Regions from separate parts of the Labrys sp. HAY1-8F genome, predicted to be linked through region 2. Evidence: riboswitches for the same ligand, from Rfam matches in the RefSeq annotation. Region 2 holds a riboswitch; each other region holds the start of a gene.
The links. A riboswitch is a leader RNA that binds a small molecule or an ion and turns the genes downstream of it on or off. The one in region 2 is predicted to bind cobalamin.
Positions count from the first base shown of each region.

Region 1: linked by a shared signal. The riboswitch ahead of metE (5-methyltetrahydropteroyltriglutamate--homocysteine S-methyltransferase) and the one ahead of ACR9ZN_RS19015 (DUF1636 family protein) in region 2 are both predicted to bind cobalamin.
Region 3: linked by a shared signal. The riboswitch ahead of ACR9ZN_RS13285 (aromatic ring-hydroxylating oxygenase subunit alpha) and the one ahead of ACR9ZN_RS19015 (DUF1636 family protein) in region 2 are both predicted to bind cobalamin.
Region 4: linked by a shared signal. The riboswitch ahead of ACR9ZN_RS13275 (ribonucleoside-diphosphate reductase subunit alpha) and the one ahead of ACR9ZN_RS19015 (DUF1636 family protein) in region 2 are both predicted to bind cobalamin.

Region 1 covers NZ_JBPGWZ010000002.1:906,167-912,117, forward strand. The annotation lists gene ACR9ZN_RS13255 (NAD(P)-dependent oxidoreductase) at 1-736, shown strand, start outside; gene ACR9ZN_RS13260 (porin) at 807-1,973, opposite strand; gene ACR9ZN_RS13265 (fumarate hydratase) at 2,336-3,976, opposite strand; cobalamin riboswitch at 4,387-4,584, shown strand; gene metE (5-methyltetrahydropteroyltriglutamate--homocysteine S-methyltransferase) at 4,848-5,951, shown strand, end outside.
Region 2 covers NZ_JBPGWZ010000002.1:2,152,583-2,158,533, forward strand. The annotation lists gene cobN (cobaltochelatase subunit CobN) at 1-386, opposite strand, end outside; gene cobW (cobalamin biosynthesis protein CobW) at 386-1,420, opposite strand; gene ACR9ZN_RS19015 (DUF1636 family protein) at 1,417-1,800, opposite strand; cobalamin riboswitch at 1,909-2,125, opposite strand; gene ACR9ZN_RS19020 (hypothetical protein) at 2,221-2,589, shown strand; gene ACR9ZN_RS19025 ((2Fe-2S)-binding protein) at 2,786-3,241, shown strand; gene ACR9ZN_RS19030 (xanthine dehydrogenase family protein molybdopterin-binding subunit) at 3,246-5,435, shown strand; gene cobU (bifunctional adenosylcobinamide kinase/adenosylcobinamide-phosphate guanylyltransferase) at 5,560-5,951, shown strand, end outside.
Region 3 covers NZ_JBPGWZ010000002.1:917,028-922,978, reverse strand. The annotation lists gene metH (methionine synthase) at 1-1,111, opposite strand, end outside; gene ACR9ZN_RS13295 (hypothetical protein) at 1,532-1,837, opposite strand; gene ACR9ZN_RS13290 (FAD-binding oxidoreductase) at 1,839-2,918, opposite strand; gene ACR9ZN_RS13285 (aromatic ring-hydroxylating oxygenase subunit alpha) at 3,080-4,324, opposite strand; cobalamin riboswitch at 4,442-4,647, opposite strand; gene ACR9ZN_RS13280 (ribonucleotide-diphosphate reductase subunit beta) at 4,900-5,951, opposite strand, start outside.
Region 4 covers NZ_JBPGWZ010000002.1:912,721-916,396, reverse strand. The annotation lists gene ACR9ZN_RS13275 (ribonucleoside-diphosphate reductase subunit alpha) at 1-2,474, opposite strand, end outside; cobalamin riboswitch at 2,584-2,903, opposite strand; gene metE (5-methyltetrahydropteroyltriglutamate--homocysteine S-methyltransferase) at 3,005-3,676, opposite strand, start outside.

The DNA.
Region 1 (5,951 bases), 1.2 Mb from region 2:
CGCTTCCAGCGTCGTCTTCCTCTGCGTCACCGGTTCGCGACAGGTGGAAGCGCTTGTACACGGTCCCGATGGGCTGAAGGCCGGCCTGAAGCCGGGATCCGTCGTCGTCGACTGCTCGACCTCCGATCCCAATTCCACCCTCGCCCTCGCGGCCGAACTCGCCGAAGCCGGCATCGATTACGCCGATGCGCCGCTCGGCCGCACGCCGAAGGAAGCCTGGGAAGGCACGCTCGATACCATGGTCGGCGCAAGCGACGCCCTGTTCGAGCGCCTCAAGCCGGTGATATCAACCTGGGCCGGACGCATCGTGCATATCGGTGGCACGGGCGACGGTCACCGCATGAAGCTGCTCAACAATTTCCTGTCGTTGGGCTATGCCGCCCTCTATGCCGAGGCCCTCGCTTTGTCGCAGAAGGTCGGCATCACACCCAAACGCTTCGACAGCGTCATCCGCGGCGGCCGCATGGATTGCGGTTTCTACCAGACCTTCTCGCGCTGGGTCCTGGAGGGCGACAAGGATGCCCACAAATTCACCATCGCCAACGCCTACAAGGATCTAAGCTATCTGGAGGCGATGGCCAGTGCGGCAGGATTGGTCAATCCGATCGGCAATGCCGTGAAGAACTCGTTCGGCGTGGCGATGGCCGCCGGCGGTGCGGAGCGCTACGTGCCGATGCTCACCGACTATATCGGCAGCCTGAACGGCACCGATCTCATCCCGGCCAATCAGAACTGACCGGCGCCGAAGACAGGAACGCCGCGCCCAGGAGAGCGCGGCGTCCATGCTTTTTCCTCTATAGGCCGGATCAGAAGGTGCGGCGCAGACGCACACCTGCACCGACAGCGTCGACCGTCTTGGTGTTCGCGCCCTCCGCGTCCTTGTTCTGGTACCAGACTTCAGCGCCGGCAATGAAGCCCTTGACGATAGTGTAGTTCACCTGGCCGCCGATGACGTAATATTTGAAATTGTCGCTGACGTTGGTCGCCACGCGCGGCGCATCGAAGTCCAGGTAACCACCAAACAGCACGGCCTGCAGTTGCTTGGTAACGTTCAGGCCAGCCTCGGCCTGCACGGCAAAGCCCTTGGCGCTGTCGAGATCATATGGCGCGCCGTTGGTCGGATAGGCATCCCAGCCCCCGATACCCAGAAGCGAGGACCCATTCGGGTTGGAAGCAGCGCCGACACCGAGATAGCGCGTCGCACCATCGGCATAACTGGCTTCGACGGCCACATAGCCGCCTTCCAGAACCGGAATGTTCACATTGCCGCCGAAGCCGATCGAGTAGCCCCATTTGTCACCGTAATTCGACACGGCGGAGCGATTCTGGTGAAGAGCGCCCATGATCTGCAGGCGGCCCCAACCGTTCTTGTTGTCGTCATAGCCGATCACGCCGACGATGTCGGGCACCTGCGAACCGCCGAGGCCACGAATGTTGGCATTGCCGGTATTGCCGAAGGTTGTGGTGTTGGCACGATGATCGCGGCCATCTTCGATCGACAGGGTGGCGTAGGCCTTGTCGAATTGAGCCGTATAGCTGATCAGGTTACGCCGGCCCTGCTCGCCGAAATAAGGGGCGAAAAACTCGGCCTGATAATTGGGATCGTAGAAGGCGTAAGGCGACCAGGCGTAACCGGCCGTCAAGCCGCCAAACTGCAGATAGGCCTGACGCACCTGGAAGGTGTCGTGCGTGGCCGCACCCGCATTCGATTCAGCCTGGAGTTCGAAGAAGGAGCGCAGCATGCCCCAGTCGGTCTGGGTACGGGCATCGAAGCGGATGCGGGCATTGGTTCGAAACTGCGTCTGGCTGATGTTGCGCTTGCCCGTCGCATTGCTGGGCGCCTGCGCATACCAATAGTCGGCCCGGATCTGGCCACTGATCTTGAGGCAGGTATCGGTGCCCGGAATGTAGAAGAAGCCCGGACCGAACGCCGTACAGACCTTCACATATTCAACGGCTTCGCCCTTGCTCATGGGCAAGTCCGCAGCAGAAGCTGCGACGATGCTGAGCAATCCAGCGCCAGCGCCGAGTAAAATTGCACGAATAGACATGGAAATACCCCGATCTTATAATATAGCCCTCAATCAGGGCCGCTCTCTTCGAAAAGCTGGCAAACCAATATTCAGCCAATCGAAGAGGCGCGGTCGTTGTGCACCGCGATATCGAAGCTTTCCTCCCAGGCGAGACATTACACAATGTTAAGGTGAGTCATCGTTCTGACACAAAAGGGCTTTGTCCATGACAGTTGCGATTTTGCAACAACACGCAGAACGTGCATGAAAAAGGCCCCTCCCTTTTCAGGAAGAGGCCTCGCCGAAAAGCAGGGTGAGCGAACTCAACCCAGATTAAGTTCCTTGAAGAAATCATTGCCCTTGTCGTCGATGACGATAAAGGCCGGGAAGTCCTCGACCTCGATGCGCCAGACCGCTTCCATGCCGAGCTCGGGATATTCGAGCACCTCGACCTTCTTGATGCAGTCCTGGGCGAGGCGCGCGGCGGGGCCACCGATCGAACCGAGATAGAAGCCGCCATGCTTGGCGCAGGCCTCGCGGACCTGGGCGGAACGGTTGCCCTTGGCCAGCATCACCATCGAGCCGCCGGCCGCTTGGAACTGGTCGACATAGGCGTCCATCCGGCCCGCCGTGGTGGGGCCGAAGGAGCCCGAGGCATAGCCGGCGGGTGTCTTGGCCGGGCCGGCATAGTAGACAGGATGGTTCTTGAGATAATCGGGCATCCCCCCACCCGCTTCCAGGCGCTCGCGCAGCTTGGCATGGGCAAGGTCGCGGGCCACGATGATGGTGCCGGTCAGCGACACGCGCGTCTTTACCGGATGGCGCGACAGGGTTTCCAGGATGTCAGACATCGGCTGGTTGAGGTCGATCTTCACCACCGCCCCGCCAAGCTTGCTCTCATCGATCTCCGGCAGGAAGCGCGCCGGATTGTGCTCGAGCTCCTCGAGGAAGACACCCTCGCGGGTGATCTTGCCCATGGCCTGGCGATCGGCCGAGCAGGAAACGCCAAGGCCGATCGGCAGGCTGGCGCCATGGCGCGGCAGGCGGATGACACGGACGTCGTGGCAGAAATACTTGCCGCCGAACTGGGCGCCGACCCCGAGCGACTGGGTGAGCTTGTGCACTTCTTTCTCGAGCTCGAGGTCGCGGAAGGCATGGCCGAGTTCGGAGCCCTCGGTGGGCAGGCCGTCGAGATAGCGCGCCGAAGCGAGTTTCACGGCCTTCAACGTGATTTCGGCAGAGGTACCGCCGATCACCACCGCCAGATGATAAGGCGGGCAGGCTGCCGTACCGAGCGTGAGGATCTTCTCCTTCAGGAAAGCGATCAGGCGGTCCTTGGACAGGATGGAGGGTGTGGCCTGATAAAGGAAGGTCTTGTTGGCCGAGCCGCCGCCCTTGGCAACGAAGAGGAACTTGTAGGCCTCCTCCCCTTCCGCGGAAATGTCGATCTGGGCCGGCAGATTGGTCTTGGTGTTCTTCTCCTCGAACATCGACAGCGGTGCGAGCTGCGAATAGCGCAGATTCTTCTTCTCATAGGCATCGCGGATGCCCTGGGCGATGGCGCCCTCGTCCTCACCTTCCGTCCAGACTTTGCGGCCCTTCTTGGCCATCACGATGGCCGTGCCGGTGTCCTGGCACATCGGCAGCACGCCACCGGCGGCGATGTTGGCGTTCTTGAGGAGGTCATAGGCGACGAAGCGGTCATTGTCCGTCGCCTCGGGATCTTCCAGAATGTTGCGCAATTGCTGGAGATGGCCGGGGCGCAAGAGATGATTGATGTCCATGAAGGCCTGCTCGGCCAGAAGCCGCAACGCCTCGCCATCCACCTGCAGAATCTCGCTGCCTCCGAGCTTTTCGACCCGCACGCCCTCGCTGGTCAGCTTGCGGTAGGGCGTCTCGTCCGCTCCCAGGGGGAACAGGGGAACGTGGGGATAGCGGGAATTGGCAGCGGAATCGGCAGGCATGGAGAGGATCTCCGAACAGAGCGTTTTGCGATTTGACGGCTTCGGCAAGAATCGCAAAGACGCGTCAAAACAAGGAGCTAGAGCAAACAAGCGTTTCCGTCTAAACGCGCTTTGCTCCAGGGCTGGCAGAGGTGGCGCAGGGGTGCCACCGGTTTGGCCCTGATTTAGTCGTTTTTCTCACCGCTGCCTATGATCAATTGGAATCGTTCCATGCTGAAGCCCCCTCGGCCTTTCGTGCACGGCCAGACGAGGCACTCAGGCAGGCGCCGCCATCGACACCGGGCTTGTGGTTGCGATTGAAGCCGAGCAAAGGCCGCCGCGAGGTCGCGATCCAAGGGCAACCTATGATCGCATGGCATGCCTATATAAACATGTCTTTATGTCGACCTTGACTTTCACGACGTCTTGTCGTTTGCTTGCCCAGTCGAGGTTCTTCCATTCTCGCAATGGAAGCTAAGAGGGAAGCCGGTGCGATGCCGGCGCTGCCCCCGCAACTGTAGACGGCGAGAACTTGCCTCATCATGCCACTGCCTGCCCTGCGCAGGTGGGAAGGCAGGCAAGCTCGGTGAGCCGTGAGCCAGGAGACCTGCCCCGACGAATGTAAACGTCCTCGGGCGGGGTGTCCCGGTGGTTGCTTGACCAAGTCAATGTCCTTGGCCGCGTCAGGCGCTCCCGTACGGCCTTTGCCCCCAGTTCTTCATGGGGTCTGCCGATGTTCAAGCTTCAAACTGCCATCATGCGTGAAGGTGCAGTCGATCCGACTGCTCGACGACGAATGCGTTGCGGCGTGCCCTGACGGTACGCCGCTCCCTCCTCGATCCGATCCATTCACCACGAACCGGGACCTATCGGTCACCGGCCGGAGACGCGCATGTCCATTCCCATTTCGACGCTCGGCACGCCACGCATCGGCCCACGTCGCGAACTCAAGACGGCCCTCGAAGCCCACTGGGCCGGAAGGCAGAACGAGACCGCCTTGCTCGCAACGGCAGCCCAGTTGCGCGCGAGCAACTGGGCTCGACAGAGCCTGCTCGGCGTTACCCATATCCCGTCCAATGACTTTTCGCTCTACGATCAGGTTCTCGATATGAGCGCCGTGGTCGGTGCCATCCCCTCTCAATATGGCTGGGAGGGTGGCTCCGTCCCGCTTTCGACCTATTTCGCCATGGCGCGCGGCAGGCGGGGCCATGACGATCGTGGCCATGACGATCGTGGCCATGACGATCGTGGCCATGAGGGCTGCTGCCATGGCGGCGGCGGTGTCCCCGCTCTCGAGATGACCAAATGGTTCGACACCAACTATCACTACATGGTTCCCGAATTTCGCCGCGGCCAGGCCTTCGAACTCGCTTCGGCCAAGCCCATTGACGAATTCAGGGAGGCCGTAGCGCTCGGCTTCCACACGCACCCCGTGCTCATCGGCCCGGTGACCTATCTGCTGCTCGGCAAGAGCAAGGACGAGGGCCTGGATCCGCTCACCCTGCTGCCAGGCCTCTTGCCCGTCTATGCCGAGATCCTGCACAGGTTGGCCGCGGCCGGCGCGGACTGGGTGCAGTTCGACGAACCCTGTCTCGTGCTCGATCTCGACGAGAACGCGCGGGCCGCCCTGCGCCATGCCTATGGCGTCCTTTCCAGCACGGTCTCCGATCTGAAGATCATGATCGCGACCTATTTCGGCGGCCTCGGCTACAATCTCGACCTGGCACTCGACCTGCCCAGCGCCGGCCTGCATCTCGACCTGGTGCGGGCGCCAAGCCAGCTCGGGCAGGCGGTCGCACGAGCCAGCGCCGACAAGGTGCTATCGCTGGGCGTGATCGACGGGCGCAATGTCTGGCGGAGCAACCTGACTGCCCTTCTTGATCGGATCGAGCCGGCGGTTGCAGCCCTCGGCCCCCACCGCGTCGTCCTCGCTCCGAGCTGTTCCCTGTTCCACGTTCCCTACGATGTCGAGGCCGAGCGCGCGTTCGATCCTGAA
Region 2 (5,951 bases):
AGGGCATCCTGGGGCACGGTGGAGAGCTGGGACAGGCGTCCATCGGGCCTGTCGTCACCGGGAATCAAGGCAAGCGCAATGCCATTGTTGCGTGCCGTCGCGGCCAGTTCCTCCGCGCCATAGCGCCAATAATCGAGTCCGCCGAGCAGGCGCACCACGATCACCCTGGCATGGCGAGCAGTCTTCTCGATATAGAGGTCAACAGACATCGGATGGCGCAGCTTCTGCAACGGCGCCAGGCGCAAATCGTCAAGGCCGGAAGCGGCCGCCAGAGCGAGGTCACTATCGGTCAGCGAGGCGAACACGATCGCGCCGGGTGCCTGACCCAGATCGATGGCGGCCTCGCTGGCGTCGAGCGAACGCGTATCGGCCGGCAGCAGATGCATCAGCCCTCCAGCGTCTTGCGGATGCCGGCCTGGTCGATACCCTTCTCGCCGATGATGACGAGGCGGCTCGAACGGGTTTCCTCCGGCGCCCAGGCGCGGTCGAAATGCTGCGAGAAACGGGCGCCGACGCCCTGGACCAAGAGGCGCATCGGCTTACCGTCGACAGCGACGAAGCCCTTGATGCGCAGGATATCATGTTCCTCGGCCGCCGCCTTCAGCTTGCCCACCAGGGCATCGGCATCGAGAATGGCGGGCAGGTCGACGATGAAGGTATCGAAGTCGTCGTGGTCGTGCTCGGCCTCGTGGTCGTGGTGGGAGGGACGCGCCTCCAGATCGTTCTCGGCCGCGGCCCCGAGGCCGAGCAGCACGGCGGCATCGATGCGGCCCTCGGAGGTGCGCACCACCTTGACGGCGCGTGGCACCGTCTTCTCGATATCCTTCTCCACGCTGTCGGCTTCGCCGGCGGAAAGGAGATCGGCCTTGTTGAGCACGACGAGGTCGGCGCAGAGGAGCTGGTCCTCATAGACCTCCTCGAGCGGATTGTCGTGGTCGAGGGAGGCATCGCCCTCGGCCTGGCGCTTGAGCTCTTCCGGATCATCAGCAAAGCGTCCGGCCGCAACCGCGGCGCCGTCGACCACGGCGATGACGCCGTCGACGGTGACGCGCGAACGGATCGCCGGCCAGTTGAAGGCCTTGACCAGCGGCTTGGGCAGAGCGAGGCCTGAGGTCTCGATCACGATATGCTCGGGTGGGTTGGGGCGCGACAGCAACATTTCCAGCGCCGGCACGAAATCATCCGCCACGGTGCAGCAGATGCAGCCATTGGCGAGTTCGACGATGGCGTCTTCCGGGCAGCTCTCGATGCCGCAGGACTTCAGGATATCGCCGTCGACGCCGACATCGCCGAACTCGTTGACGATCAGCGCCAGCCTGCGGCCATTGGCGGTGGCCAGCAGATTGCGGATCAGCGTCGTCTTGCCGGCTCCGAGAAAGCCGGTGACGATGGTGCAGGGAACTTTGGTGTGCGCGTTCATTCGGCGGCGTCCTTGAGAGTTGGCATGGGTGGAATGCGCGCGATCATGCTGCGCTTGAAGACTTCAGGACGGCCGCGCCAGGGCATCAGGCCGTCGGTGGAATGGGCCAGCAGGCTGACGCCGGTGAGGACGTCGGGGCCGCTCTCGGCACTGAGATCACCGAAGACATAGGTCCAGGTACCTTCGGCCGTGAGCGCCACCGTGCAGGAGCGCTTGCAATTGCCCAGACATTCGACCGGCTGCAACTCGACGCCTTCAGGCAGCATGCCGGCGAGCGCATCGCGCAGCCGTGCCCCCTGGCGCGGCGCGTCGGGATCGTCGCCCTCGCGCCTGCAGGTCACGCAGACGAGCAGCCGAACTGGAAGAGGTGTTTGTGGCATCGGCCCTGTTCATCGCCGCCGAAGCGGATGGAGGGCGCGGGACCGACGGCGAGGCCGACGATCGTCCGGGAAAACGGAACCGGCCTCCGAGGCGCCCCGCCCGGACCGGTGACAAGGTTGCGAACGGCAGGTCTCCTGGCTCGCAGCTCATCGCCCCCCGCCGCCTTCCCGGTTACCCAGTGGCCTCGAGGCGGGGCGCTCGCCGCTTACAGTTGCGGGGGCAGCCGCGGCTTTGGCATCCAAGGCAGCCATCGACTGGCTGCTCTTCATCCGCACCGCATTCCCTCTTCTCTCATAACGAGAGACCGATCGTGGCTGACATAAGGGGTGTGCGGACGGGCTTGTCAATGTTCCCGCTTCCAAAGCACGCGCAAAATCCGGCATAAAGGGCGGCGACGTCGCCACACCAACGAGGTTGCCATGCCCGAAGAGAAGCTGCCGCCGATACCGTCATCCGAGCCGCAGAAGATCGACGTCATCTTCCGTGGCGGTTCGGTGACGGCCATCGGCGTCGTGCTCGCCTTCTCGCTGGGCTTTCTCAACAACTGGGCATCGCAGCCAGGAACCTGGATCCCGGAAGACCTGGCCGCCGTTTTTCTCATCGGGGGCGGCATCATCTTCCAAGTCTGGGCGCTGGCCGGCATGCTCTCGGTCAAATCACTGGAGGCGCCAGTCTATCGCCGCATCGTGCGCACCTTCATGATCGGCCTCATCCTCGTCTCGGTCGGCGTCCTCGTCGCCATCGCCGGCGACGCGCTCGGCTATAGCCGGATCTGGTTCAAGCAATAGGCCGGGGGCCCCTTCGCAACTGGCAGCCACATTTCTCGACCGTTTCCAGACTGCACAAACTCTCACGTCTGCGTTACCCGTCACCCCGCCGCCATGATTGCCGCCACAATTCTGCCTTTCCGCAATCGCCCACCAGAAGGCCGACGCCGATGGGCCCGGCACTTCTGCCCGGCATCAGCCGCTGGAAGGCCTGCCCATGGTTGCCATCACCGTCAATTCGACCGTCCACCGGCTCGACATCGAGCCCGAGACCCCTCTGCTCTGGGTCCTACGCGATGAACTCGGCCTCACCGGTACCAAGTTCGGCTGCGGCATCGCCCAATGCGGCGCCTGCACCGTCCATGTGAACGGCGCCGCAATCCGTTCCTGCCAGACCCAGATCGGTGACGTCGACGGCGCCACCATCACCACGATCGAAGGCCTGTCGGCGGACGGCAAGCATCCGGTCCAGCAGGCCTGGCTCGCCGAGGATGTGCCGCAATGCGGCTATTGCCAGTCGGGCCAGATCATGGCCGCCGTCGCCTTCCTGAAGGATACGCCTACCCCCACCGACGCGGATATCGACAACGGCATCACCAATATCTGCCGTTGCGGCACCTATCCGCGCATTCGCGCCGCCATCCATCGCGCCGCCGAACTGATGAAGGGATGAGGCCATGAACGCGATCGACCGCACGTCCACCGCGCTGAGCCGGCGCAGCTTTCTCGCCATCGGCTTCTCTGCCGCCGGCGGCCTGATGATCGGCGGGTTCATCCCCGCTGCATCAAAGGCCCTTGATATCGCCGACCAACCCTGGGGCGGTGCCTCCACCGACGGCGAGATCAATGCCTGGATCCTGATCGAGCCCGACGACACCGTGATCATCCGCGTGGCGCAATCGGAAATGGGCGAAGGCATCTTCACGGCCCTGCCGATGATCGTCGCCGAGGAACTTGGTTGCGACTGGGCCAAGGTGAAGCCCGAATACGCCTCGGCCAACCGGAATTTGCGCGAGAACACCGTCTACAAGCGCATGGGTACCGGCGGTTCGGGCGCCGTGCGCCGCTCGCGCGAATTCCTGCAGGCAGCTGGCGCCAATGCCCGCGAAAGGCTGGTGCAGGCTGCTGCCTCGCGCTGGCAGGTGGCGGCCGAAAGCTGCAGCGTCGATGCCGGCAAGGTGCTGCATCAGGCCAGCAATCGCAGCCTGCGCTTTGGCGAGCTGGCCGGTGAGGCTGCCAAGGTCACGCTGACGAGGGAGCCGGCCATCAAGACGCCCGAACAGTTCACGCTGATCGGCAAGCCGCTGGCGCGTCTGGATACGCCGCCCAAGCTGACGGGGGCGGCGCAATTCGGCATCGATATCCGCCTGCCTGACATGGTCTATGCCGCCGTGGTGACCTGTCCCGTCTTCGGCGGCCGCGTGAAATCCCATGACGAAGCCGCCATCAAGGGGCGCCGCGGCATCCTGGCGGTGGTGCCGATCGAGAGCGGCCTCGCCGTGGTGGCCGACCGGTTCTGGCGCGCCAAGGAAGCGGCACTCGCCTTGCCCGTGATATGGGAAGAAGGCTCGGCCGCCGATACGGACAGCAAGGGTTTCGATGCCGACTATGTCGCAGCCCTCGACGGCCCCGCCGTCACGGCGCGCAAGGAAGGCGATGTCGACGCCGCCCTCGCTCGCGGCAAGCGTGTCGACGCCCTCTACCAGGCGCCGCATCTGGCCCATGCGCCGATGGAACCGCTCAACTGCACCGCCCATGTCCATGACGGCAAGGTCGAGGTCTGGATGGGCACGCAGAATCCCGACATGGCGCTCCAGCTCGCCGCCAAGGCGGCCGGTGTCGCGCCCTCCGAGGTGGAGATTCACAATTGCTTCCTCGGCGGCGGCTTCGGCCGGCGCGCCGTCAACGACGAACTCGTGCAGGCCGTGACGGTGTCGAAAGCGGTGGGCAAGCCGGTGAAGCTGGTGTGGACGCGCGAGGAGGACATGCGCCACGACCGCTATCGCCCGCAGGCCGCCATCCGCTTCCAGGCATCCCTCGGTGACGACGGCCTGCCGGCCGCAATCCATGTCCGCACAGCCGTGGGTTCCATCCAGCGTTCGCTCGGCTGGGGCAAGGTGGAGAACGGGGTCGAACCTTCCGCGGTCGAGGGCCTTGCCAACATGCCCTACCGCTCCGGCGCGGCCCAGGTCGACTGCATCCTCAAGAACACCCATGTGCCGGTGATGTTCTGGCGTTCGGTCGGCTCGTCGCAGAATGCCTTCGCCCTGGAGAGCTTCATCGACGAACTGGCGCTGGCCGCCGGCCAGGATCCGTATCGCTTCAGGCGCAAGCTCCTCGAGGGCAAGCCTGATTTTCTCGCCGTGCTCGATACGCTGGCTCAGAAGAGCGATTGGGGCAAGCCGCTGCCCAAGGGCCAGGGGCGCGGCATCGCCATCCATGAATCCTTCGGCACCATCGTCGGCGAGGTCGTCGAGCTCGCCGTCAGCCCGCAGGGTGAGGTGAAGGTTCAGCGCGTGGTAGCAGCCGTCGATTGCGGCCATGTCGTCAATCCGCTCACCGTGGAGATGCAGATCGAGAGCGCGGTGATCTATGGCCTCTCGGCCGCCCTGTTCGGCGAGATCACCATCGAGAAGGGCGCGGTGGTGCAGGGCAATTTCGACGACTACCAGGTCGCCCGCCTTGCCGATGCGCCTGTCATCGAGACACATCTCGTGCTCAGCGGCGGCAAGAAATGGGGCGGGATCGGTGAACCCGGCACGCCGCCGATCGCCCCGGCGGTCTGCAATGCGATCTTCGCCGCTACCGGCAAGCGCATCCGCAGCCTGCCGGTCAGGAACACCGACCTGAAATGGGGACCGGTGTGAGCTTGTTCGGAGCGCGGACTTCCAGTCCGCATCTTGGAAACCTCGCGCTTGCGGTAGAGGAAGACGCGGACCGGAAGTCCGCGCTCCACTTGCCTTCCTGCCCAAGACCCGGCAGGAAGGCTCCATGTCCCAGCCTCGACTCACCCTGGTCCTCGGCGGCGCGCGTTCCGGCAAGAGCCGGCATGCGGAGAACCTGATATCGGCCCATCCCGCCCCCTGGACCTATATCGCCACCGCCGAGGCCTTCGACGACGAGATGCGGGCCCGTATCGGCGAGCACCAGGCCCGGCGCGACGCCAATTGGCGCACGGTCGATGCCCCTCTCGCCCTACCCGGAGCACTCGCGGCAACGCAGGGCCCCGTGCTGGTCGACTGCCTGACGCTCTGGCTCACCAACCTCATGCTCGGCGGCCACGACCTCAAATCCGCCTTCCTCCGGCTTCAGGAGAGTCTCGGGGCGACGTCCGGCCCGGTGGTGATGGTCTCCAACGAGGTCGGTCTTTCCATCGTGCCTGA
Region 3 (5,951 bases), 1.2 Mb from region 2:
GGATGGTCGCGTCGAGCGTGAAGGGCTCGAGCCCCGACAGCTTCATCTTGGGTTCGATCTCTGGAATCGGGCGCGGCGCGTGCCGGCCGACCGCTTCGGCGATGGCGCGGATATGCTCCGGCGTCGAGCCGCAGCAGCCGCCGACGATATTGACCAGGCCGTCGCGGGCAAAGCCCTCGATCTGCGCCGCCATCGCCTCTGGGCTCTCGTCATACTGGCCGAACTCGTTGGGCAGGCCGGCATTGGGATAGGCGCAGACGAAGGTATCCGCGACCGTGGAGATCTCGTCGAGATGCGCCCGCATCGCATTGGCGCCGAGCGCGCAGTTGAGGCCGATGGTGAAGGGTCGGGCATGCCGCACCGAATGCCAGAACGCCGTCGGTGTCTGTCCGCTGAGGGTGCGGCCGGAGAGATCGGTGATGGTACCCGAGATCATCACGGGCAGGCGCACTTCCTTTTCGCCAAACACTTCCTCGCAGGCGAAGATGGCGGCCTTGGCGTTGAGCGTGTCGAAAATGGTCTCGATCAGGATGATGTCGGCGCCGCCGTCGATGAGGCCGCGGATCTGCTCGGCATAGGCAATCCGGAGGTCATCGAAGCTGACGGCGCGATAGCCGGGATTGTTGACGTCCGGCGAGATGGAGGCGGTGCGATTGGTTGGGCCAAGCGCGCCGGCGACGAAGCGCCGGCGCCCGTCCTGCTGCTCTGCCTTGATTGCGGCTCGGCGGGCGAGGCGCGCACCATCGCGATTGAGATCGTAGACCGCCTCCTGCATGCCGTAATCGGCCTGCGCGATCGAGGTGGAGGAGAAGGTGTTCGTCTCCAATATGTCGGCGCCGGCCATGGCATAGGCGTAATGAATCGCCTCGATTGCGGCAGGCTGGGTGAGGGTGAGAAGGTCGTTGTTGCCCTTGAGATGGCAGTCGCAGCCGACGAAGCGCTCACCCCGGAAATGGTCCTCCTCGAAGCCGAGCCCCTGGATCTGCGTGCCCATCGCGCCGTCCAGGATCAGGATGCGCTCGCGCGCGGCGGCGGTAAGGGCGGCGAGGATCTCCGCGCCCCGATCGGTTGGGGCAGGCGCGGCGAACAGGGCTTCGACCGGAGCGCTCATCACAAGCTCCTATAACGGAATTACGATATCAAGATATCCTTATATGATAGCGCTGAGAAAAGAGAGGTCAAGGTGAACTATCCCGGAAGCGCCGGTTTTCTGTCTGATGATGCTGGGATGCGAGTGAGATACATGGAGGGGAAGAGGCGGACGAGACGTCCATAGGCGCTGGCTCAAGGCAGCGAGGCCTCAATTCTTTACCCTCCCCTGGAGGGGGAGGGTCGGCCTGGAAGGCCGGGGTGAGGTGATTATCCGCCCCGTTGCCGACAAAAGCGGCGGTTCTTGCGAAGAAGTTCACCCCACCCCGACACTATGGGTCGACCCTCCCCCTCGAGGGGAGGATATTATTGCGCTTTTCGCCTTGATCCCGCGCCTATGGATGTGTCGTCCGCCCTCTAGCCTCTGCTATATCTGGCTGGCTTAGGCATCTGCCCGCAAACGCCGCCGGCCTCGTCGCCGACCGACATGATCGCGCACCTCGTCGAGCAGGCTGCTCAGATGCGGCAGCAGCGGATTGTCCGGGATCGAGGCCTCGAGCAGCAGGACTTTCAGATCGACGGCTTCCCTGGCCAGGTCCGCACCGTCTTCGCGGCTGAGGATCCAGGCCAGCATCAAGGTGCGGGCTCGCTCTTCTGGCAGTGTCGGACCTTCGTCCCGAGAAGCCTCCAGGATGGAGTGCACGATGGCGGCGTCGACGTCGACGGTGTTCTGCGCGGCAATCGTCATCTCAAGCCTCGATCTCGACACGGCCGAGCGGCCGGGTGCAGCAGGCCAGCACCAGGCCGGCGGCGATTTCCTCCTCGCGGATGCCGCCCTGGTGGGTCATGGCGGTCTCCCCCGACAGACATTGTACCTTGCAGGTGCCGCACAGGCCCATTGTGCAACCGGTCGGAATGTTGAGGCCGGCGCCGCGGGCGAGCTGGAGAATGGTCTCGCGGCTGGAGGCCGGCACCTCGATGCCGGATCTGGTGAAGGCCACGCTGGCTTCGCCGGCAAGGGCTTCGTCCGCACCGATGTCCTCCATTGGAGTTTCGGCCGGCTGGAAGCTCTCTTCATGATAGCGGCGCATGTCGTAGCCATTGGCTTCGAGCATGTCCTTGACCGCTGCCATGAAAGGCGCGGGGCCGCAGCAGAACACTTCGCGCTCGCGAAAATCCGGTACGATCAAGCGCAGGGCCGGAGCGTTGAGCCGACCCTGGAAGCCGGTCCAGGCTTCATGGGCCTCGGTCTCTTCCACGATCCAGGCGAGGCGCAGGCGCTGCATGCGTCCGGCCATGCGCTCCAACTCCTTGCGGAAGATGATCTCGCCCGGCCGGCGTGCGCAGTTGACGAAAGCGATATCGGTGGCGGCGCCGTGGTCTTCGGCAAAACGGGTCATCGACATCATCGGCGTGATGCCGGATCCGGCCGAGATGAAGAGGTATTTTTCCGCCGGATGACGAGAGAAGCTGAACTGGCCGAGCGGGCCGTAGGCCTTCAACCGCGTGCCGGGTTTGAGGTTGTCCAGCATCCAGCGCGTGCCGATGCTGGAGGCCTGCGCCTTGGCGGTGACGCTGATAGAAAGCGGGCGGGAAGGGCTCGACGACAGCGTATAAGTGCGCAGCACCGGCCCGGCTTCGGCCGGGATTTCGAGCGTGATGAACTGGCCCGGTTCGTAGCGGAACCAGCCTTGTTCGGCGGCGCGGAAGGTGAAGGTCGCGACGTCGCGGCCCTCATGGATGATCGAAACGCATTCGAGCGCCTGGCTCTGATCGTTCCAGGGCGGCGTTTCGTCGATATGCCTGAATTTTTGTGTAGCGATCGGCATGATGTCTGCCCTTGTATATGTCGGTTTCGCTAACACCCTCCCCTGGAGGGGGAGGGTCGACGCGAAGAGTCGGGGTGGGGTGATTTTCACCGGCTGCTGTGTTTCTCAGCCCACCCCGTACTTCGTCCGACTCTCCCCCTCCAGGGGAGGGTGAAAAGGCGCTAGGCCACGCTGCGCAGGCGGACGCCGTCGTTACCCAGCGCCGCTTCCATGGCGTTGCGATACCACTCGACGAACTGCATAACGCCACCCTCGTGTTCGGGGGCGTAGGGTCCGGGCGTGTAGACGGGCGAAGAGACGCCGAGCTGGTTTTCCTCGACGATCTGGCGGTCCTGGTCGTTGGTCATCTGCCAGACATAGGTGAGTTCATCGAGATTATAGTCGACCCCTTCGACCGCATCCTTGTGCACCAGCCATTTGGTGGTGACCTGGGTTTCCTTCGGCCCGATGGGAAGCACGCGGAAGCTCACGGCATGGTCGCCCAACGCGTGGTTCCAGGTGGTGGGATAGTGGAAGAGCAGGAGGGCGCCGATATTGCCTTCTTCGATCGTCGGGCTGAGGGGGCGTTGCACCGCCGGCTTGCCCGACATCGTATAGCTGGCGGCATTGCGCAGCAGCGGCATGCGGGCCATGCGGAACTGGCCGTCACCGGAAATGCTGAAGGTGCTGGGCAGGCCGGCTTCCTCGCAACGCCGCCAATGCTGGCCGATGAGCGGATCCTTGTCGGCACCCTGGATACCCGTCACCGTCGGGGCTTCTGGGAAGGTACGGCAAAGCTCGGGATGATTACCCGCGCAGTGGTAGCACTCGCGGTTGTTCTCCCACACCAGCTTCCAATTGCCCTTTTCGACGATGGTGCTCTCGAAGGCCACCTTGGTGTTTTTCAGGCCATGCGGTGCCAGATAGGGCATGGCGCCGGCGCGGAAGGTCTCGAAATCGGGTGCCTCCTTGGCAAGGCAGATCCAGATATAGCCGGCCACGCTCTCGCAATGCACGGGCTTCAGCCCATATTGCGCGGCGTCGAAGCCGGGGCCCATGTCGCGGGCGAACAGCAGGCGCCCGTCGAGCTCGTAGGTCCACTGATGATAGGGGCAGACCAGCTTGGCGACGCTGCCGCGCTCGGCCGCGCAGAGCCGTGATCCCCGGTGCCGGCAGGAATTGTGAAAGGCGCGGATGGCGCCGTCACCGGAGCGCAGCACGATCACCGGATAGTCGCCGACCTGGAGAGTGAAATAGCTGCCCGGCTTGCCGAGCTCGCAATCATGGCCCGCGAACAGCCATTCACGGTACCAGATGTTCTCCATATCCAGCCGGAAGTACTCCGGGTCTGTGTAGAATTTGCCCTCGAGCGTGGTGCCCGGTTGATGGGTCCGGAGGCGGCCCAACATGTCCTGATGCGCTGTCATGTCAAAATCCCGCGTGACAACCAATGCGTTGACTTGGCAGCGGGATGGGAAAGCGGCTCGGCGATCCGCGCCGGTGAAAAGGCGCAGCCAAACCTCCTCCCGGAACGCCCACCGCGTCCGTCGGTTTCCTTCGCGGCTGGTTTCCGGGCTCAGGAGCGGCCTTCCGGCCCGATCGCGACGCCTTCCCAGGTCTTCCCGACCCAGTGGCACCTGCCGCGATCTTCTCCTCTACCGTTGCGGGGGCAGCGCCGGATTCAGACCGGCTTCCCAAATTCTCCAGTCCGCCTTGGGGGCGAACCGGCACCTCGAATGAGGATTAGAATACATCGAGTCGGCGCACCGACTAGAGGCGATGCGACGGATGATGGTGTGTTCAGGACATTGTCACCGAGAGCTTGAGGAAGGAAGGTCGGGAAGGAGACATTGAATGTCCATCATTCCCCGCATGGCGGGGGATGATGGAGCAACCTGTCCCACTCCTTTCGAGATGTTGGAATCTGAAATCTGGATGAGGGGTCATGATGCCCCATCCCAGCTTTCCTCCGATTTGTTCCGAAGACCTCGAAAGCGTGCCTTCAATCCCAGCTCAGCGCGCCACCGTTCTGATATTCGATGACACGCGTCTCGAAGAAGTTCTTCTCCTTCTTCAGGTCCATCGCCTCACTCATCCAGGGGAAGGGGTTCTCCACGTCCGGGAATACCGGCATGAGCCCGAGCTGGGCGCAGCGCCTGTTGGCGATGAAATGCATGTATTGTTCGCAGGACACCGCGTTGAGGCCGAGGAAGCCGCGCGGCATGGTGTCCCGGCCATAGGCGGCCTCCAGTTCAGCGGCTTCGCGGATCATCTGCTGGAGATCGGCTTGGAAGGTCAGCGTCCACAGATGCGGGTTCTCGATCTTGATCTGGTTGATCACGTCGATGCCGAAGTTTAGATGGATGCTCTCGTCGCGCAGGATGTACTGATACTGCTCGGCGATCCCCACCATCTTGTTGCGCCGGCCGAGCGAGAGGATCTGGGCAAAGCCGGTATAGAACCACATGCCCTCGAAGATGACGTAGAACGCGACGAGATCGCGCAGGAAGGCCTGGTCGGCGTCCGGCGTGCCGGTCTTGAAATCGGGATCGTCGAGATGCTGGGTATGCTTGAGCGCCCAGGCCGCCTTGTCGGTGATCGAGGGGATCTCGCGATACATATTGAAGAGTTCGCCCTCGTCGAGCCCGAGGCTCTCGACGATATATTGGAAGGTGTGGGTGTGCACCGCCTCCTCGAAAGCTTGGCGCAGCAAATATTGCCGGCATTCGGGGTTGGTGAGGTGGCGGTAGATCGCCAGGACGATATTGTTGGCGACCAGGCTCTCGGAGGCGGCGAAGAAGCCGAGATTGCGCTTGAGCATGCGCCGCTCGTCCTGCGTCAGGCCGTCCTTGGACTTCCACAGCGCGATGTCCGCTTGCATCGATACCTCGGTCGGCATCCAATGGTTGTTGCAGCCGGCGAGATATTTCTCCCAGGCCCATTTGTATTTGAGCGGCAGGAGCTGGTTTACGTCGGCGCGGGCATTGATCATCCGTTTCTCGTCGACCGTGACACGGCCGCCCTTGCGGTCGATCGCGCCGAGGCCGGTCGCAT
Region 4 (3,676 bases), 1.2 Mb from region 2:
ATCATGACCTCGTCCCACAAGCCCCGTGCCTTGAGATCGTGGACCAGGGCCGAGGTCACCACTGTGAAATCGCCCGACATGTTCGATTTCACGAAGAGGTTCTGATAGGCCGGCTCGATTGACTGGGACACGCCGCAGATGTTGGAGATCGTCGCCGTCGGCGCGATCGCCATGGTGTTGGAATTGCGCATGCCGACGGTCTTCACCCGCTCGCGCAGGGCGTCCCAGGGCAGGGTCGTGCCGGTGTCGAAGGCCACGTTGTCGCGCGTCTCGGCCAGCAGGCCGACCGAGTCGATCGGCAGGACGCCCTGCGACCACAGCGAGCCATCGAAACTGGGGTAGCGACCGCGCTCGGCCGCCAGGTCTGTTGAGGCCGAGATGGCATGGAAGGACACGGCTTCCATGCTCTCGTCGGCAAAGCGCACGGCGGCTTCGGAGGCATAGGGCAGGCGCAGGGCCTGCAGGGCATCCTGGAAGCCCATGATGCCGAGACCGACGGGCCGGTGCTTGAGGTTGGAACGCCGTGCCTCGGGAATGGTGTAGAAATTGATGTCGATGACGTTGTCGAGCATGCGCATCGCCGTCGTCACCGTCGCCTTGAGCTTGTCGAACATCAGGCCGTCGGCGTCGACATGGGCAGCGAGGTTGACCGAGCCGAGATTGCACACGGCAACCTCGTCATGGGAGGTGTTCAGCGTAATTTCGGTGCACAGGTTCGAGGAATGTACCACGCCGACGTGACGCTGGGGCGAGCGGATGTTGCAGGGGTCCTTGAAGGTGATCCAGGGATGCCCGGTCTCGAACAGCATGGTCAGCATCTTGCGCCAGAGATCGATGGCCCGGATCTGCCTGAAGACGCGGAGCTCGCCGCGCGCGGCGCGTGCCTCATGCGCCTCATAGGCGACCTTGAAGGCGGGACCGTAGAGGTCGTGCAGGTCCGGCGTTTCGTCCGGTGAGAACAGGGTCCAGGGGCCATCCTGTTCCACACGTTCCATGAACAGATCCGGCACCCAGTTGGCGGTGTTCATGTCATGGGTGCGGCGGCGGTCGTCACCGGAGTTCTTGCGAAGATCGAGGAATTCCTCGATGTCGACATGCCAGGTCTCCAGATAGGCGCAGACCGCGCCCTTGCGCTTGCCGCCCTGATTGACGGCGATTGCGGTATCGTTGGCGACCTTGAGGAAGGGCACCACGCCCTGGCTTTCGCCATTGGTGCCTTTGATATGGGCGCCGAGCCCACGCACATTGCTCCAGTCATTGCCGAGGCCACCGGAATATTTGGCGAGCAGCGCATTGTCCTTCACCGCCTTGAAGATACCTTCGAGGTCGTCGGACACAGTGGTCAGGAAGCAGGAGGAGAGCTGGGCGCGCAGCGTTCCCGAATTGAACAAAGTCGGCGTCGAGGCCATGAAGTCGAAGGAGGAGAGAAGATCGTAGAACTCGATCGCCCGTGCCTCCCGGTCGATCTCGCGCAAGGCCAGGCCCATGGCCACGCGCATGAAAAAGGCCTGCGGCAGCTCAAAACGCGTGCCGCGCACATGCAGGAAATAGCGGTCATAAAGTGTCTGCAGCCCGAGATAGTCGAACTTGAGATCGCGTTCGGGCTTGAGGGCAGCGGCAAGGCGGGCGAGGTCGAAGCGGCCGAGCTCCGGGTCGAGCAGTTCGTTGGCGATGCCGACGCGGATATAGTCATGGAAATACTCGGCGTAGCGGGTCGCCATCTCGGCCTGCGTCGCCTGGTCGGGATGGCCTCCGACGAAGCTGAGCGCCTCGCGGCGCAGCTTGTCGTTGAGCAGCCGGGCGCTGACCTTGGCGTAATCAGGTTCGGTCTCGATCAGGGTGCGGGCGGCGAGGATCGGCGCGATCGCCAGTTCGTCCTGGCTGATGCCGTCATAGAGATTGCGCTGCGTCTCGTTCAGCACGGTCTCTGCATCGGTGTCGGCAAGACCTGCGCAGGCTTCGCGCACCAGGGCGGTGAGGCGCGCGTGGTCGAGCGGTAACAAGGAGCCCTCCGCCGTCTTCATCCGCAGGGCAGGGGCGATGGCGGTCCGTGCCTCTGTCTCGGTTGCTCGTTCCAGGGCGCGCTCTTGGGCGTGCTGTTCGCGATAGAGCACATAGGCACGCGCCACCTTGTGGTGTTCGCCGCGCATCAAGGCGAGTTCAACCTGGTCCTGGATGTCCTCGATATGGAAGGTTCGGCCCGCATCGGCACGGCGGGTCAGGCCGGCAACGATCTGGGCCGTGAGTTCGGCGACAATGTCATGCACCCGGCGCGAAGCAGCGGCCGAATTGCCCTCGACGGCGAGAAAGGCCTTGGTCAGGGCCACCGAAATCTTGGAGGCATCGAAAGGCGTGACGCCGCCGTTGCGGCGAATGACCTGATAGCCCGGTTCCGAGGCCGGCTTCGCCCTATCGGCGCCGGTAGCCGGAAAAGGCGTCTTTGTGGTCGTGGCAGTTTCGAGATCGAGAGACATTCGGCAAACCCCAAAATGTTGGAGGCTTGGGCCGAAGGAACGCGTTCCGCGTCGGCGCAGGCATATGCGCCACGAGCAAAGCGATCCGTCGGGGCACCCCGCCCGAGGAAACGATAACCAGCCACAGGCAGGTCTCCTGGCTCGCGGGTCGTTGCGAACTGTCTGCCTTCCCGGCGAAGGGCGGGTTGAACCCGCCTTCCGGCCAGTGGCACAGCGACAGCCCGCTCTCCGCTTACAGTTGCGGGGGCAGCCCCGGCTTTGCCCTAGAGCGTCTTGTGTTTTGAAGCGTCGCTTCAAATCGAAAAGACGCGTCGAACAAAAAGTTCGAGGAAAAAAGCGTTTTCACCAAACGCGCTTTGCTCTCGGGCTCACCGGATTCCCTCTTAGCCTCGGACAGCGAATCCGAGGACCTGTGGATACAGCATCTAGTATGTCTGGGTGCCTCTATGTCAATACATGGTGTGTGATGCCCTTTTTTTCAACGGGGACAAGGCGTGCCGGAGGACGAAATTTGTCCCCCGGCAGGTTTTTCACGCGGACGCCGCCACTCTCGCTGGAGCGGTCTCTTCACGAAGTTTGCGGGCGGCGGCAACCATGTTGACGAGGGCCGGGCGGACCTCGTCCCAGCTGCGGGTTTTCAGGCCGCAATCGGGGTTGACCCAGAGCTGATCGCCGGCGATCCGCTCGCGTGCCTTGGCAAGGAGGTCGCGCATCTCCGCCACGGTGGGGCAGCGGGGAGAGTGGATGTCATAGACGCCCGGCCCGATCTCGTTGGGGTAGCGATAGGCCCGGAACGCATCGAGAAGTTCCATTTTGGACCGGGCAGTCTCGATCGAGATCACGTCTGCATCCAGGCCTCCAACGGCATGGATGATGTCGTTGAACTCCGAGTAGCACATATGGGTGTGGATCTGCGTGGCATCGTCGACGCCTGAGGCGGCGAGGCGGAAACAGGCGACCGCCCAGGTCAGATAGGCCTCCTTTTCGGCGTGTCTGAGCGGCAGGCCCTCGCGAATGGCCGGCTCGTCGATCTGGATGATGCGGATGCCGGCCCGTTCCAGATCGCCGACCTCGTCGCGCAAGGCGAGGGCGATCTGCCGGCAGACCTGCTCGCGCTCGAGGTCGTCCCGCACGAAGGACCATTGCAGCATGGTGACCGGTCCGGTCAGCATGCCCTTGACAGGACGCTTGGTCAGGGATTG